DNA from 2 places in the uncultured Faecalibacterium sp. genome. Region 2 is predicted to be linked to the other one. Evidence: a T-box and tRNA genes for the amino acid it is inferred to sense, from the RefSeq annotation. Region 2 holds a T-box; the other holds one or more tRNA genes.
What was found. A T-box is a leader RNA that pairs with one kind of tRNA and senses whether it is charged. The one in region 2 lies ahead of QZL71_RS06330 (valine--tRNA ligase), so its partner is inferred to be a tRNA-Val.
Positions count from the first base shown of each region.

Region 1: it encodes a tRNA-Val, which carries the amino acid that the T-box ahead of QZL71_RS06330 (valine--tRNA ligase) is inferred to sense. The anticodon was not compared.

Region 1 is NZ_FMFG01000010.1:70-6,514, forward strand. It holds gene gltA (NADPH-dependent glutamate synthase) at 100-1,494, opposite strand; gene QZL71_RS05320 (sulfide/dihydroorotate dehydrogenase-like FAD/NAD-binding protein) at 1,496-2,338, opposite strand; tRNA gene QZL71_RS05325 (tRNA-Gly) at 2,680-2,755, shown strand; tRNA gene QZL71_RS05330 (tRNA-Val) at 2,762-2,837, shown strand; tRNA gene QZL71_RS05335 (tRNA-Asp) at 2,841-2,914, shown strand; tRNA gene QZL71_RS05340 (tRNA-Phe) at 3,084-3,159, shown strand; tRNA gene QZL71_RS05345 (tRNA-Gly) at 3,190-3,265, shown strand; gene QZL71_RS05350 (nucleoid-associated protein) at 3,458-4,447, opposite strand; gene QZL71_RS05355 (PH domain-containing protein) at 4,591-4,968, shown strand; gene QZL71_RS05360 (MFS transporter) at 5,052-6,215, opposite strand; gene QZL71_RS05365 (AraC family transcriptional regulator) at 6,386-6,445, shown strand, end outside.
Region 2 is NZ_FMFG01000013.1:4,794-11,238, forward strand. It holds gene QZL71_RS06330 (valine--tRNA ligase) at 1-1,577, opposite strand, end outside; T-box leader at 1,637-1,858, opposite strand; gene QZL71_RS06335 (bifunctional homocysteine S-methyltransferase/methylenetetrahydrofolate reductase) at 2,049-3,836, opposite strand; gene QZL71_RS06340 (GNAT family N-acetyltransferase) at 3,988-4,593, shown strand; gene hflX (GTPase HflX) at 4,590-5,855, shown strand; gene QZL71_RS06350 (Lrp/AsnC family transcriptional regulator) at 6,387-6,445, shown strand, end outside.

The sequences.
Region 1 (6,445 bases), on a different contig from region 2:
ACGGAGACCGCAGAATAAGATGCAAAAATCCCCTGTGCGCTGGCACAGGGGATTTTTCATATCCGGTATTCAGTGGGCGGTGCCCACCTCCACAGGGGATTACTTGCTCTGAATGTACTCGTCAATGGCCTTTGCAGCAGCCTTGCCTGCGCCCATGGCCTTGATGACGGTGGCTGCGCCGGTCACGGCATCGCCGCCGGCGTACACACCATCGCGGCTGGTTTTGCCGTCGTCGCCGTCGGTAACGATGCAGCCGTGCTTGTTGGTTTCCAGACCCGGGGTGGTGGAGCGGATCAGCGGGTTGGGGCTGGTGCCCAGACTCATAATGACCGTGTCCACATCCAGCTCGAACTCGCTGCCCTTCTTTTCGATGGGGCGGCGGCGGCCGGAAGCATCCGGCTCGCCCAGCTCCATCTCAATGCAGGTGATGGACTTGACAAAGCCCTCGTCGTTGGCGTGGATCTCCACAGGGTTGCACAGGGTCTTGAAGATGATGCCCTCTTCCTCGGCGTGCTCCACCTCTTCCTTACGGGCGGGCAGCTCAGCCATGCCGCGGCGGTAGACGATGTACACGGTCTCGGCACCCAGACGCAGGGCGCTGCGGGCAGCGTCCATAGCCACGTTGCCGCCGCCCACAACGGCGACCTTTTTGCCGGTGCGGATGGGGGTCTTGCTGGTGGGCAGATAAGCCTTCATCAGGTTGGAGCGGGTCAGGAACTCGTTGGCAGAGTAGACGCCCTTCAGGCTCTCGCCGGGGATGCCCATGAAGCGGGGCAGACCGGCACCGGAGCCTACGAACACGGCCTCGTAGCCGTACTCGTCCATCAGCTCGTCGATGGTGAGCACCTTGCCAATGACCATATTGCACTCAAAATCAACGCCCATCTTCTTCAGGCCGTCGATCTCCTGCTGCACGATGGCCTTGGGCAGACGGAACTCAGGGATGCCGTACATCAGCACGCCGCCGGCCACATGCAGGGCCTCGTAAACGGTGACCTTGTAGCCAAGCTTTGCCAGATCGCCTGCGGCGGTCAGGCCGGCAGGGCCTGCGCCGATGATGGCCACCTTGTGGCCGTTCCATTCGGGCACGATGGGGGCGGTGTGCACATTCTCGCGGTGCCAGTCGGCAACAAAGCGCTCCAGGCGGCCGATGCCCACCGGCTCGTTCTTGATGCCGCGGGTGCACTTGCCCTCGCACTGGCTCTCCTGCGGGCATACACGGCCGCAGACAGCGGGCAGGGAAGAGGAACGGTTGATCACCTGATAAGCGGCTTCAAAGTCGCCCTCGGCCACATGGCCGATGAACTCGGGGATATCGATGCCCACAGGGCAGCCGGTCTGGCAGGGTTTGTTCTTGCAGTGCACGCAGCGCTTTGCTTCGTTCACGGCCATTTCTTCGGTGTAGCCAAGTGCAACTTCCTTAAAGTTCTTGTTGCGCACATTGGGGTCCTGCGTGGGCATGGGGCACTTCTTCGGGTCCATATTGAAAGCCATCTTATTTTACCTCCTGATTGAGCAGATTGCATGCCGCTTCACGGGCGTGTGCCTCAAACGGGCGGTACATGGTGCCGCGGGCCATTGCCTCATCAAAATCCACCAGATCGCCGTCAAAGTCGGGGCCGTCCACGCAGGCGAACTTGGTCTCGCCGCCAACGGTCAGGCGGCAGCCGCCGCACATGCCGGTGCCGTCGATCATGATGGGGTTCATGGAAACGATGCTCTTCAGGCCATGCTTCTGGCAGGTCTTGACCACGAACTTCATCATGATCAGCGGGCCAATGGTGATGACCAGATCGTACTGGTTGCCGGCGGCCACCAGCTCGTCCAGTGCAGCGGTAACAACACCCTTGGTGCCATAGCTGCCGTCGTCGGTCATAATGCGCAGCTCATCGCTGCAGGCTTTGAACTCGTCCTCAAGGATCAGCAGGTCCTTATTGCGGAAGCCCACCACGCTGTGCACCACACAGCCCTGCTCGTGCAGTTCACGGGCAATGGGCAGAGCGATGGCGCAGCCTACGCCGCCGCCCACGACACATACCTTCTTCAGGCCTTCCACCTCGGTGGCGCGGCCCAGCGGGCCTACAAAGTCGTGGACACTCTGGCCCACCTGCAGGCTGTTCAGCTCCATCGTGGTACCGCCCACGATCTGGAAAATGATATCCACAGTGCCCTTTTCGCGGTCGTAACCGGCCACGGTCAGGGGGATGCGCTCGCTGTCCTCAAACGGGCGCACAATGATAAACTGGCCCGGCTTTGCCTTTTTGGCGATCAGCGGGGCTTCAATGACCATCTTCGTCACGGTGGGATTCAGCGCGACTTTTTCAGTGATCTTATACATTGTGTTTGCTCCTTTATGCTGGCTTTTCCTATTTCTGCGCACGAAAACGCGCCTGTATGCCCTCAGCGGCATAACAGACGCAGCTCTTACAGGCGACAAAATGACACTTTCCATTATAATAGTTTACAAAAGGGAAAGCAAATCAATTTTCTTCGTGTATGTCATGGCAAACTTGAATGATGACACAGGTAAAGCGCGCAAAAGTGAAGTCTTTTGAATACAGACAGGCGGGTTTCCAACTTTTTTGCAGAAAATGCAAATTTGTGGTTGACAATTTCCGGGCGGTACGGTATAATAATCAGCGTCGCCGGTAAACAGTCCGGCACAAACACATGGAATGTGCGGCCGTAGCTCATCTGGTAGAGCGCCACCTTGCCAAGGTGGAGGTAGCGAGTTCGAGCCTCGTCGGCCGCTCCATTTTGTGGAAGTTTAGCTCAGCTGGGAGAGCATCTGCCTTACAAGCAGAGGGTCAGCGGTTCGAGCCCGTTAACTTCCACCATTTGGCCCGGTAGCTCAGTTGGTTAGAGCACCAGCCTGTCACGCTGGGGGTCGTCGGTTCGAGCCCGATCCGGGTCGCTTCGTCGAAAGTCCTGCAGTTCATCGGGCGGTCTTGCAAGCAAGACTGCCGTGATGAACGCCAGACTTTCTCCTCTTCCCCACAAAATCTTGCTTCGCAAGCTTTCGCGGGGGCCCCGAAATTCGCGAGAATCGCTCGGGAGGGTGCAGGGATAATTGCACCGCTTATGCCTCTGTAGCTCAGTCGGTAGAGCAGGGGACTGAAAATCCCCGTGTCATTGGTTCGATTCCGATCGGAGGCACCAGCTAAGGAAATCCAGCAGGGTTTCCAATATGCGGCCGTAGCTCATCTGGTAGAGCGCCACCTTGCCAAGGTGGAGGTAGCGAGTTCGAGCCTCGTCGGCCGCTCCAATACGAAGCCATCGTTGATGCAGAAATGCAAAAACGATGGCTTTTTTGTTGTTTCTCGTTACGGCTCCTTCCTGTGAAAAAAGAAAAGCCGGAAAATCCGCAGATTTTTCGGCTTTTGCAAATATGAAAATAATGATTCCGCTGATATTGTCGGAGTGCGATCCGTGCGCGGAGACAATTTTAAATCGTTTCTTACAGGATCACATTTTTAATGAGCAGCGAAATGCTGCCGTCGTCGCTGTGCAGAAATTCCACCTCGTTGTCCGAGTTGAGCAGTTCGGTGGGAATCTTCACCTCAATGCCGTTGGCGGTGTGGATGCTGCGGCTCTCCATGCGGCGGATGCGCGCAGGGGTCACGGTCACGGGCTGCTCAGGCGCTTCCAGCACATCACTCTTTTCCACATAATCATCAAAGGGCACGGCGGCAAGGGGATATTCCTCTTCCAACTGCTGACGCACCTGCTGGATGGATACCTGATTGTCGTTGTCTGCGGCCTGATTGGCGATCAGCATCGCGACCTGAGCCTCTACGTGGGGCTGATCTGCGTAGTTTTCCTGCACGGCCTGCACGGCGGCTTCCTGAATGGCCTGCAGCTTTTTCTTTTCCGGCTGGGCGGTGGTGTACTGGAACACTACCGTGGAAAGGTAAAAATCCTTGTGGCCGTCGATGTCGAACTTTTTTTCCAGCAGCTTCATGGAGTAGTCGGTCAGATTGACAAGGGCACCTTCCTCCACCTTGCCGCTCTGGCTGGGCAGGCAGGCCCGCTGCTGGATGATGGAGTTCACCGGGGCACCCTCCACATTCTCGGTGTAGTGGGTGTAGCCGTTTTTGTAGTTCAACTTCAGGATGCCCAGCCACGGCTCACCATCGCGGGTAAAATCCACCACGGCAAGGTCTGCCCCCGGAATGGTGGTGTGCGCGTGCATGTAGTCGAACAGAACGCCCGCGATGCGGCAGGAAAGGTCCACAAAATCGTGGTTGTGCTCCAGCTCGTTTTTAAAGGCGGAATCCGGCAGCGGGCGGCACTGGCGGATATCGTCGCTGGCAAGCAGCTTTTCGATGTGGTACTGGAAATAGGCGGTCTTTTCGGCGGTCATTTCCATGCCGCTGCCGCTGAGTACAGGCGCATCCATGGTGGTGTCCAGCACGTGCAGAATGGCCTGATGAATGATGATCTCCATGGGAGTTACCTCGTTTTTATAAGAATCTCTTTGGCATACAGTATAGCACAGCCCGGCCCAAAAGGCGAGAGCACATCTTGTAAACCGCCTGCAGGAATGCTACAATAAGGGCAGAAAACCACGCAGGAAAGGGGACAAAAACCATGGAATTCCGTGATAAGCCAATGGAAAACCTCATCCGCCTTCAGGAAAAGGACATCTGCAAAAATGCCCGCGCGCTGCTGCTGGACGGTGAGAGCATCGTGGGTGCCTACAAGACGGTGCGCGATCAGGTGATCTTTACCACCCACCGCATCATCATGGTGGATATGCAGGGCGTTACCGGAACCCGGCAGCAGATCTTTGTGCTGCCGTACCGCAAGGTGCTGCACTTCGGGATCCAGACGGCAGGCTTTGGCGACCCGGTGCAGGCATCGCAGCTGACCGTCTGCTTTGCGGACGCACACGAGGCAAAGTTCGGCTTTATCGGCCAGCAGGAACTGTTTGCGGTCGCCAACGCCATCAGCCGGTGCATCCTGTAAATAACTCCTTTAAAACAGCAGGCTCCCCGCCCGAGACCGGACAGGGAGCCTTTTGCTGTATATGAAATAGGAGAATGGCAGAATTAGCAGCGGCTTGTTTTGCGCACCAGCTGTTCGTGCATGAATACCATGAGCACCAGCAGTGCCAGCAGGTAAAAAGGGAACAGTGCCGGAGTGATGTTGTTTGCCAGCAGGCCGAACAGCGGCGGCATGGCCAGATTGCCCAAATAGGCGCTTGCCATCTGGATGCCGATGACCGCCTGCGATCTGTCCGCGCCGAAGTGTTCCGGCGTGGAGTGGATGATACTGGGATAGATGGGCGCACAGCCCAGCCCTACCAGAACAAGACCGTTCAGGGCAAGGATCTGCGGCCCGGGCAACAGCAGAGCCAGCACCCCTGCGGCCAGAATGCACTGACCCATGCGGATCATCTGCGTATCGTTGAATTTCAGGGTCAAAAAGCCGCAGGCGGCGCGCCCGGCAGTGATGCCGATGTAGAACAGGCTGGCAAAGCTGGCGGCAGTGCCGACGGCAACGCCTTTCGTCAGTGTGAGGTAGCTGCTGGCCCATAGACCGGCCGTGGTCTCCAATGCACAGTAGCAGAAGAAGCACAGCATCACCTCTCTGGCACCCGGCAGACGGAATACCTGTCCAAGGCTCAACGCCTGCGTCGAAGCAGTTTCGGTGTCGGTGCCTGCAGTACGGCTCTGCCATAGCGGCAAACTGAAAAAGAGCACTGCGCTCAGCAGGATCTGGAACAGGGCAATGTACCGGTAGCCGGATGTCCACGGCCCGCCGCCTGCCAGCACCCGGCCCATGACCATGGGGCTGATCATGGTGCCGATGCCCCACATGCAGTGCAGCCAGCTCATGTGGCGGCTTTTATAATGTAAGGCAACATAGTTGTTCAGGGCCGCGTCCACGCTGCCTGCACCCAGCCCATAGGGCACGGCCCACAGGCAGAGCATCCAGAACTGTGTGGAGACCGAAAAGCCGAACAGCGCGGCAGCTGTCATGGCCACACTGAGGGCGGTCACTTTTCCGGTGCCCAGCGCACGGGTGAGCCGGTCGCTGTTCAGGCTGGAAACAATGGTGCCAAAGGAGATGATCATGGAGATCAGCCCCGCATAGGACACCGGCACACCGAGCGCCGGATACATGGAGGGCCACGCCGACCCCAGCAGGGAATCCGGCAGGCCCAGACTGATGAACGAGATGTAAATGATCGGAAGCAGAAGCTGTACCATAAATCTTGAGTTCCTCCGGGAAGCGTGTTATACTTGCAATGCATCTTGTACTTTGCTGATGTAATAATATCACACATCGGAGCGGAATATTAGGATAAAAACGCCCGATTGATACAACAAAACCGGCGCGGATGCGGATGTGCACCTTGACGGAAAGGAGATGGCTGATCGTGGCATTTCAGACCAGCTGTGCAGCAGCGGGCGGGCTCAACTGCCTGCCGGATGTTGTG
Region 2 (6,445 bases):
GCCAGACCGGAGAAGATCATGCGGCTGACCCAGAAGCCGATGATATCGTAGCCGGTAACAAGGGTGTTGGTGGGGTAGAAATACTTGAGGTCTTCGCTCTCTTCATTGGGCCAGCCCAGCGTGCTGAAGGGCCACAGAGCGGAGGAGAACCAGGTATCCAGCGTATCGGGGTCCTGGGTCAGCTTTGCGCTGCCGCACTTGGGGCAGGCGCAGGGAGCGGACTTTGCCACCACGGTCTCGCCGCAGTCGTCGCAGTACCATGCCGGGATCTGATGGCCCCACCACAGCTGACGGCTGATGCACCAGTCGCGGGTGTTCTTCATCCAGTTCATATAGTTCTTGGTGAAGCGCTCGGGCACGAACTTGATCTCGCCCTTTTCCACGCTCTCGATGGCAGGCTTTGCCAGCGGCTCCATCTTGACGAACCACTGCTTGGACACCATGGGCTCGATGGTGGAGTGGCAGCGGTAGCAGGTGCCAACCTCGTGCTTGAGGGGCTCGATCTCCTTCAGGAAGCCGCCTGCTTCCAGATCGGCCAGAATGGCCTTGCGGGCCTCGAGGGTGGTCATGCCGGCGTACTTGCCGCAGTCCAGCACCTCCGGCTCATTGATGGCGTTCTTGCCGGCGGCGAACAGGGCATCGGCAGCAGCCTTGTCGGCAGCACCGGTCATGTGGCCGTCGTAGGTGAACACGCGCACGATGGGCAGGTCGTGGCGCAGGCCCACTTCAAAGTCGTTGGGGTCGTGGGCGGGGGTGATCTTGACCACACCGGTGCCCTTGGTCATGTCGGCGTGCTCGTCGCACACAATGGGGATCTCCTTGTTCAGCAGGGGCAGCACCACATGGCAGCCGTGCAGATGGGCATAGCGGGGGTCATCGCCGTTGATGGCAACAGCGGTATCGCCCAGCATGGTCTCGGGACGGGTAGTAGCCAGCTCCAGCATCTCGCCGGTCTCCTTGACCGGGTACAGCAGGTGCCAGAAGCTGCCATCCTTCTCCTCGTACTCCACCTCGGCATCCGAAATGGAGGTGTTGCAGTGGGGGCACCAGTTGACCATGCGGTTGCCGCGGTAGATCAGGCCCTTGTCGTACAGGCGCACGAACACTTCCTTGACAGCCTCGGAGCAGCCCTCGTCCATAGTAAAGCGCTCACGATCCCAGTCGCAGCTGCTGCCCAGCTTCTTCAGCTGGCTGACGATGCGGTTGCCGTACTTGGTCTTCCATGCCCATGCACGGTCCAGAAAACCATCGCGGCCCACCATCTCCTTGGTCAGGCCCTCGGCACGCATGGCCTCCACCACCTTGGCTTCGGTAGCGATGGATGCATGGTCGGTACCGGGCACCCACAGGGCGGCATAGCCCTGCATCCGCTTGGTGCGGATGAGGATGTCCTGCATGGTGTTATCCACCGCATGGCCCATGTGCAGCTGACCGGTGACGTTCGGGGGCGGCATGACGATGGTGTAGGGTTTCTTGTCGGGGTCTGCCTTCGTGTGGAAGTAGCCGCCGTCCAGCCAGAACTGGTAGATGCGGTCTTCCACCTGGCTGGGATCATACTGTTTTGCAAGTTCTTTCATAGGGTCCTCCCAGTAAAAAATGATGAAGTGGGACGAAAAAAGCCGTCCCACGGAACGTTCCATGGGACGGCTGTAATAACCGCGGTACCACCCAAATTGCGCAGAGCATCCTGCGCCCCTTGATGCCCCGGTAACGTGGGACAGCTCCGAGAGCGGCTTGCTCTTCAGCTCACCGCTCCTGCTCCAAAGTGACAGCACACCGCCGGGCCATACCGGGTTTTCAGCAGCCCCCGGCTCTCTGGATGGCAAAAGCGATGCACACTCTTCTTCAACGCATTTATAAAAAGAATATAGCGTTTTTTGTGCGATTTGTCAATTACTTTTTCTTCAAAAGAATTTATCCCGCTGCATCTTACGGTTTAGGCCTTATTCGTGAAAGCGCGTTTGGAGTGGCCCACAGGCCACGACAAACGCAAATATAAAAAATATTTTTTCCGCTATCAATGGCCAGAGCAAACGCATCGGCCATTTTCAATCCGCGATCCCTTCATCCTTCAGCCTTGCAATGAGCCGCTCCATCAGGGCGATGCGGTTGAAGGGGGTCATCAGGTAAAAGCCGTCTGCATAGGGCGCTGCAGCCTGCGCGGCCTTCACCGAGACTTCCAGCCCCAGCTCTTCGCCCTGCACACGGTCCAGCCCGGCAAAACGCTCGATGATCTCAGCATCCACATGGATGCCGTTGACCTCGTTCTCCATAAAGATGGCGTTGCGCTGGCTCACCACCGGCATGATGCCGGCCAGAATTTTCGCCTTTTCGCCCAGCGTTTCGCGGGTCTTTTTCAGGTTCACCACCGCCTGTGCGGAGAGCACCGGCTGGGTAAGGAAGCCGCTCATGCCATTTTGCAGCTTTTCCTGTGCGCGGCGCAACTCCACATCAAAGTTGCGGGCGTTCAGGTTCAGCGCACCGAACACGGTGAGGGGCGAGGGCATCTCCCGGCCCTCCCCTGCCAGCGAGACGATGTACTGCGCCAGCTTGCGGGAGTTGAACTGGTACACGTTTTTCACCTCGTCCCGCTCCGCGGTGGGGATGGGGTCGCCGGTGATGGCCAGCACCTCCCGCACGCCCTCGGCGTACAGGCCCAGCAGCAGGGCCTTTGTGGCGTTCAGATTGCGGTCGCGGCAGGTCATGTGGGGCAGCACGTTCAGCCCTAGCTCCCGGTGCACCCGGCAGGCCACCAGCGAAGAATCCATCCGTGCCCGGGCAATGGGACAGTCCGCAATGGTCAAAAGGTCTGCACCAGCAGCCTGCAGGCGGCGTGCACCGTCCAGATAGCCGGTCAGGTCGGCATCCTTGGGGCTGTCCAGCTCAATGGCGATCACCTTTTTGCCCGCGTTCAGCTTGCGCAGGAAGGCATCGTCTTTTTCCACCTCCGGCTTTGCGGCAGTGGAGACTGCTGCTGCCGGGGCTGCAGGCAGTGTTTCCGGCAAGGCATCCAGTGCCGCACGCAGGGCCGCAATGTGGGCAGGCGTAGTGCCGCAGCAGCCGCCCAGAATGCGCACACCCTCGGCAGCAAGGCGAGCCAGCTCCCGTGCAAAATATTCCGGCTTGCCCTGATACTGCACCCGGGTGCGTGTGACCACCGGGTAGCCCGCGTTGGGCATCACTGCAAGCGGCAGCTTTGTCTCGCCAAGCTGCTGCACCAGCGCACGCATGGCACCGGGAGCAGAAACGCAGTTCAGGCCCACAGCATCCACTGCACCGCAGGCAGTCATGCTGCGCACAAGCTCTGCGCAGTGACGGCCCTCGCGGGTGTAGCCGTCCGGCAGCACTGCAAAGGACACCAGCACAAAGGCATCCGGCACTGCTTCTTTGATCTGCCGCGCGGCTTCGGCCACACCGGCATCGCTGCTCAGCGTCTCAAACAAAAAGTTCTTTGCACCCAATGCGGCAAACCGCTCGGCAAGGGCCGTATAGATCTGTGCCGCCGGGAGTGCCTCGGTGTCCGGGGCCGGGCCAAGATCGGCAAACACGGCAGCGCTGGTCTTTGCAGCGGCCTGTGCAGCCAGTTTCCAGCCTTCGTCCGCCATGGCCTCCCACATGGGGTTCTGCGCTGCTGCCATGCGCGGCAGGCCGAAGGTGTTGGTCTTGATAGCATCGGCACCCGCTTCCAGATACGCGCGGTGCACGGTCAAAATGCCGTCCGGGTCCAGCAGGTTTGCCTGCTCACATTCCTGCCCGGGCTTTGCCTTATAATATGTACCCATGCCGCCATCGAACAGCAGCGGGCGCTTTTTTAAAATTTCACGCACATCCTTCATGAGGGAGTTCTCCTTTTTCCTACAAAAACGCTTGGCTTTCAGTTTAATGCACAAATGCCGTCCGGTCAAGCGTTTTTTCACGGCGGCGCTTGCAGGAACGCAAAATTTGTGCTATCCTATGCATACTTTATAAAGTGGGGAGGTGTGTGCCATGCGCCATGCCGGAACGCAAACGCTTGAGACCGACCGGCTTTTCCTGCGCCAGCTTCTGCCCGAGGATGCCGAGCAGATGTATACGAACTGGGCATCCGACCCGGAAGTGACCCGCTTTCTGCGGTGGGAGCCGCACAAAAACGCGCTGGAGACCGTAGGTCTGCTGGCGGCATGGGCCACCCTTTACCCGAACCCGGACTACTACCAGTGGGCCATTGTGGAAAAGGCTTCCGGGCAGGTGTTTGGCAGCATCAGCATCTTCAATGCTCTGCTCGGTGACCCGGCACAGAAAGCGCTCTGGCCGCAACAGGACTGCACAGACGGCATCTGGGAAGCAGGCTACTGCATCGGGAAGCACTGGTGGAACCATGGTTTTGCAACCGAAGCTTTAAAAGCAGCAGTAAACTACTGGTTTGAGAATACAGACGGCGGCTGGCTCACCTGCTGCCACGCAAAAGAGAACCCTGCCAGCGGCCGGGTGATGGAAAAAGCAGGCTTTCTCTACCACCACGATGCCATTGATCATAAATTTGACGGCACACCGGTGGAGTGCAGAAGCTATCTGCTGACAAGAGAACGATATAACAGAAAGGACTTACTTTGAGCGAACTTTACGATATTTTGGTAGAAACACCCCCGACGAAGGTCATTCTGCTGGCGCTGGATCAGGGCCTGTGGGACTGCGAGCGCAGCCTTGCAGAGCTTTCCGCCCTGTGCGAAGCAAACCACATGGAAGCCGTGGCACAGGTGACCCAGAAGCGCCAGACCCCGGAGACCGGTATCGTGCTGGGCAGCGGCAAGCTGGAGGAAGCATCCCTTGCCGCCGAAACGCTGGGCGCGGAATGCGCCGTATTTGACGGTGAACTGACCGGCAGCCAGATCCGCAACATCTCCAATGCGCTGGGCGGACTGGAAGTGATCGACCGCACCATGCTGATCCTTGAAATTTTCCGCAGCCGCGCCGTCACCAACGAGGGCAAGCTGCAGACCGAACTGGCCCTTCTGCGCTACCGCCTGCCCCGTCTGCAGGGCATGGGCGAAGCGCTCAGCCGTCAGGGCGGCGGTGGCGGCGGCGGCGGTGGTGCCCGCCGCGGTGCCGGTGAGACCAAGCTGGAACTGGACCGCCGTCATGTGCATGCCCGCATCGATGCGCTGGCTGAAAAGCTGGCCGAAATGGAAAAGCGCCGGGGCGAGAGCCGCAAGGCCCGTGCCAAGACCGGGATGCCGGTGGTCAGCCTTGTAGGCTATACCAACGTGGGCAAATCCAGCCTGATGAATGCTCTGTGCGGCCCCAGCGTAGCGGAAGCGGACATGCTGTTCGCCACACTGGACCCCACCAGCCGCAAGCTGATACTGCCCAGCGGCATGGCGGTGCTGCTGGTGGACACGGTGGGCTTTGTGTCCCGCCTGCCCCACAATCTGGTGGAAGCCTTCAAGTCCACGCTGGAAGAAGCGGCATGGTCGGACGTGATCATCCGTGTGGCAGACGCAGGCGATGAGCAGCGGGAAGAGCAGCTGGCCGTCACGGACGAGGTTCTGGACGGGCTGGACTGTGCGGACATCCCCCGCCTGACCGTCTACAACAAGTGCGATAAGCCGGGTGCCATGAGCTTTGACCCGGACATCCTGCTCACCAGTGCCAAGACCGGCTACGGTCTGGACGCCCTGCTGGCAAAGCTGGACGAGATGCTCAGCGACCGGGTGCACACCTTAAAGGTGCTGCTGCCCTACGATAAACTGGGCCTTGCCGCCCCCATGCGGGAGCGGGGCAGCGTGCAGGTGGAGGAATACCGGGAGGACGGGCTGTATCTGGAGGGCATCGTCAAGACGGAAGACCTGCACTGCTTTGAAGGGTATCTGGTCTGATAGGCGTACACGATCTAAATCGCCTCCGCTGTGCTCCGGCTATCATCAGCGGAATAATATTTTGAGATAGAACAAGCCCGGAAAGTCTGCGGACTTTCCGGGCTTGCATTTTCACGGGCGGGGTCGCAGCCGAAAGCAGCTGCTCTATGGGTCGAGTACATTGTCTGCCACTGCTTTTTTCAAAAAGAAAAAATCCCCAACAAACACAAAAACCCGCCTGGCAGCGGGCTTTTGTGTATAGAGGGGTGGGAAAGTATATAAAGTGGTGAATCTCAAATTCAAAGCGGCAGGCGCTTTCTGTTCTGCGCTGCCTTGCATGATGTATTATACCCCTTTTTATTTTCTTGTCAAACAAAATTTTCCGGTTTTGCTTTAAATTAAGTCTTTACTTTTTCGGTAAAACTTTATATAATTAACGCAAAGCAAAGCAAAAGCAAAATTTTTTGGCTTTTGTATGTTTGCACCAACAATAAAACTTTACTTTCAAAAAATTTTATACAATCCAACATATTTTCAAAAGGAGTATTCCCCATGGATGATCTGGATCGTAAGATTCTCTCCCTGCTGGCAAAGAACGCACGGATGCCGGT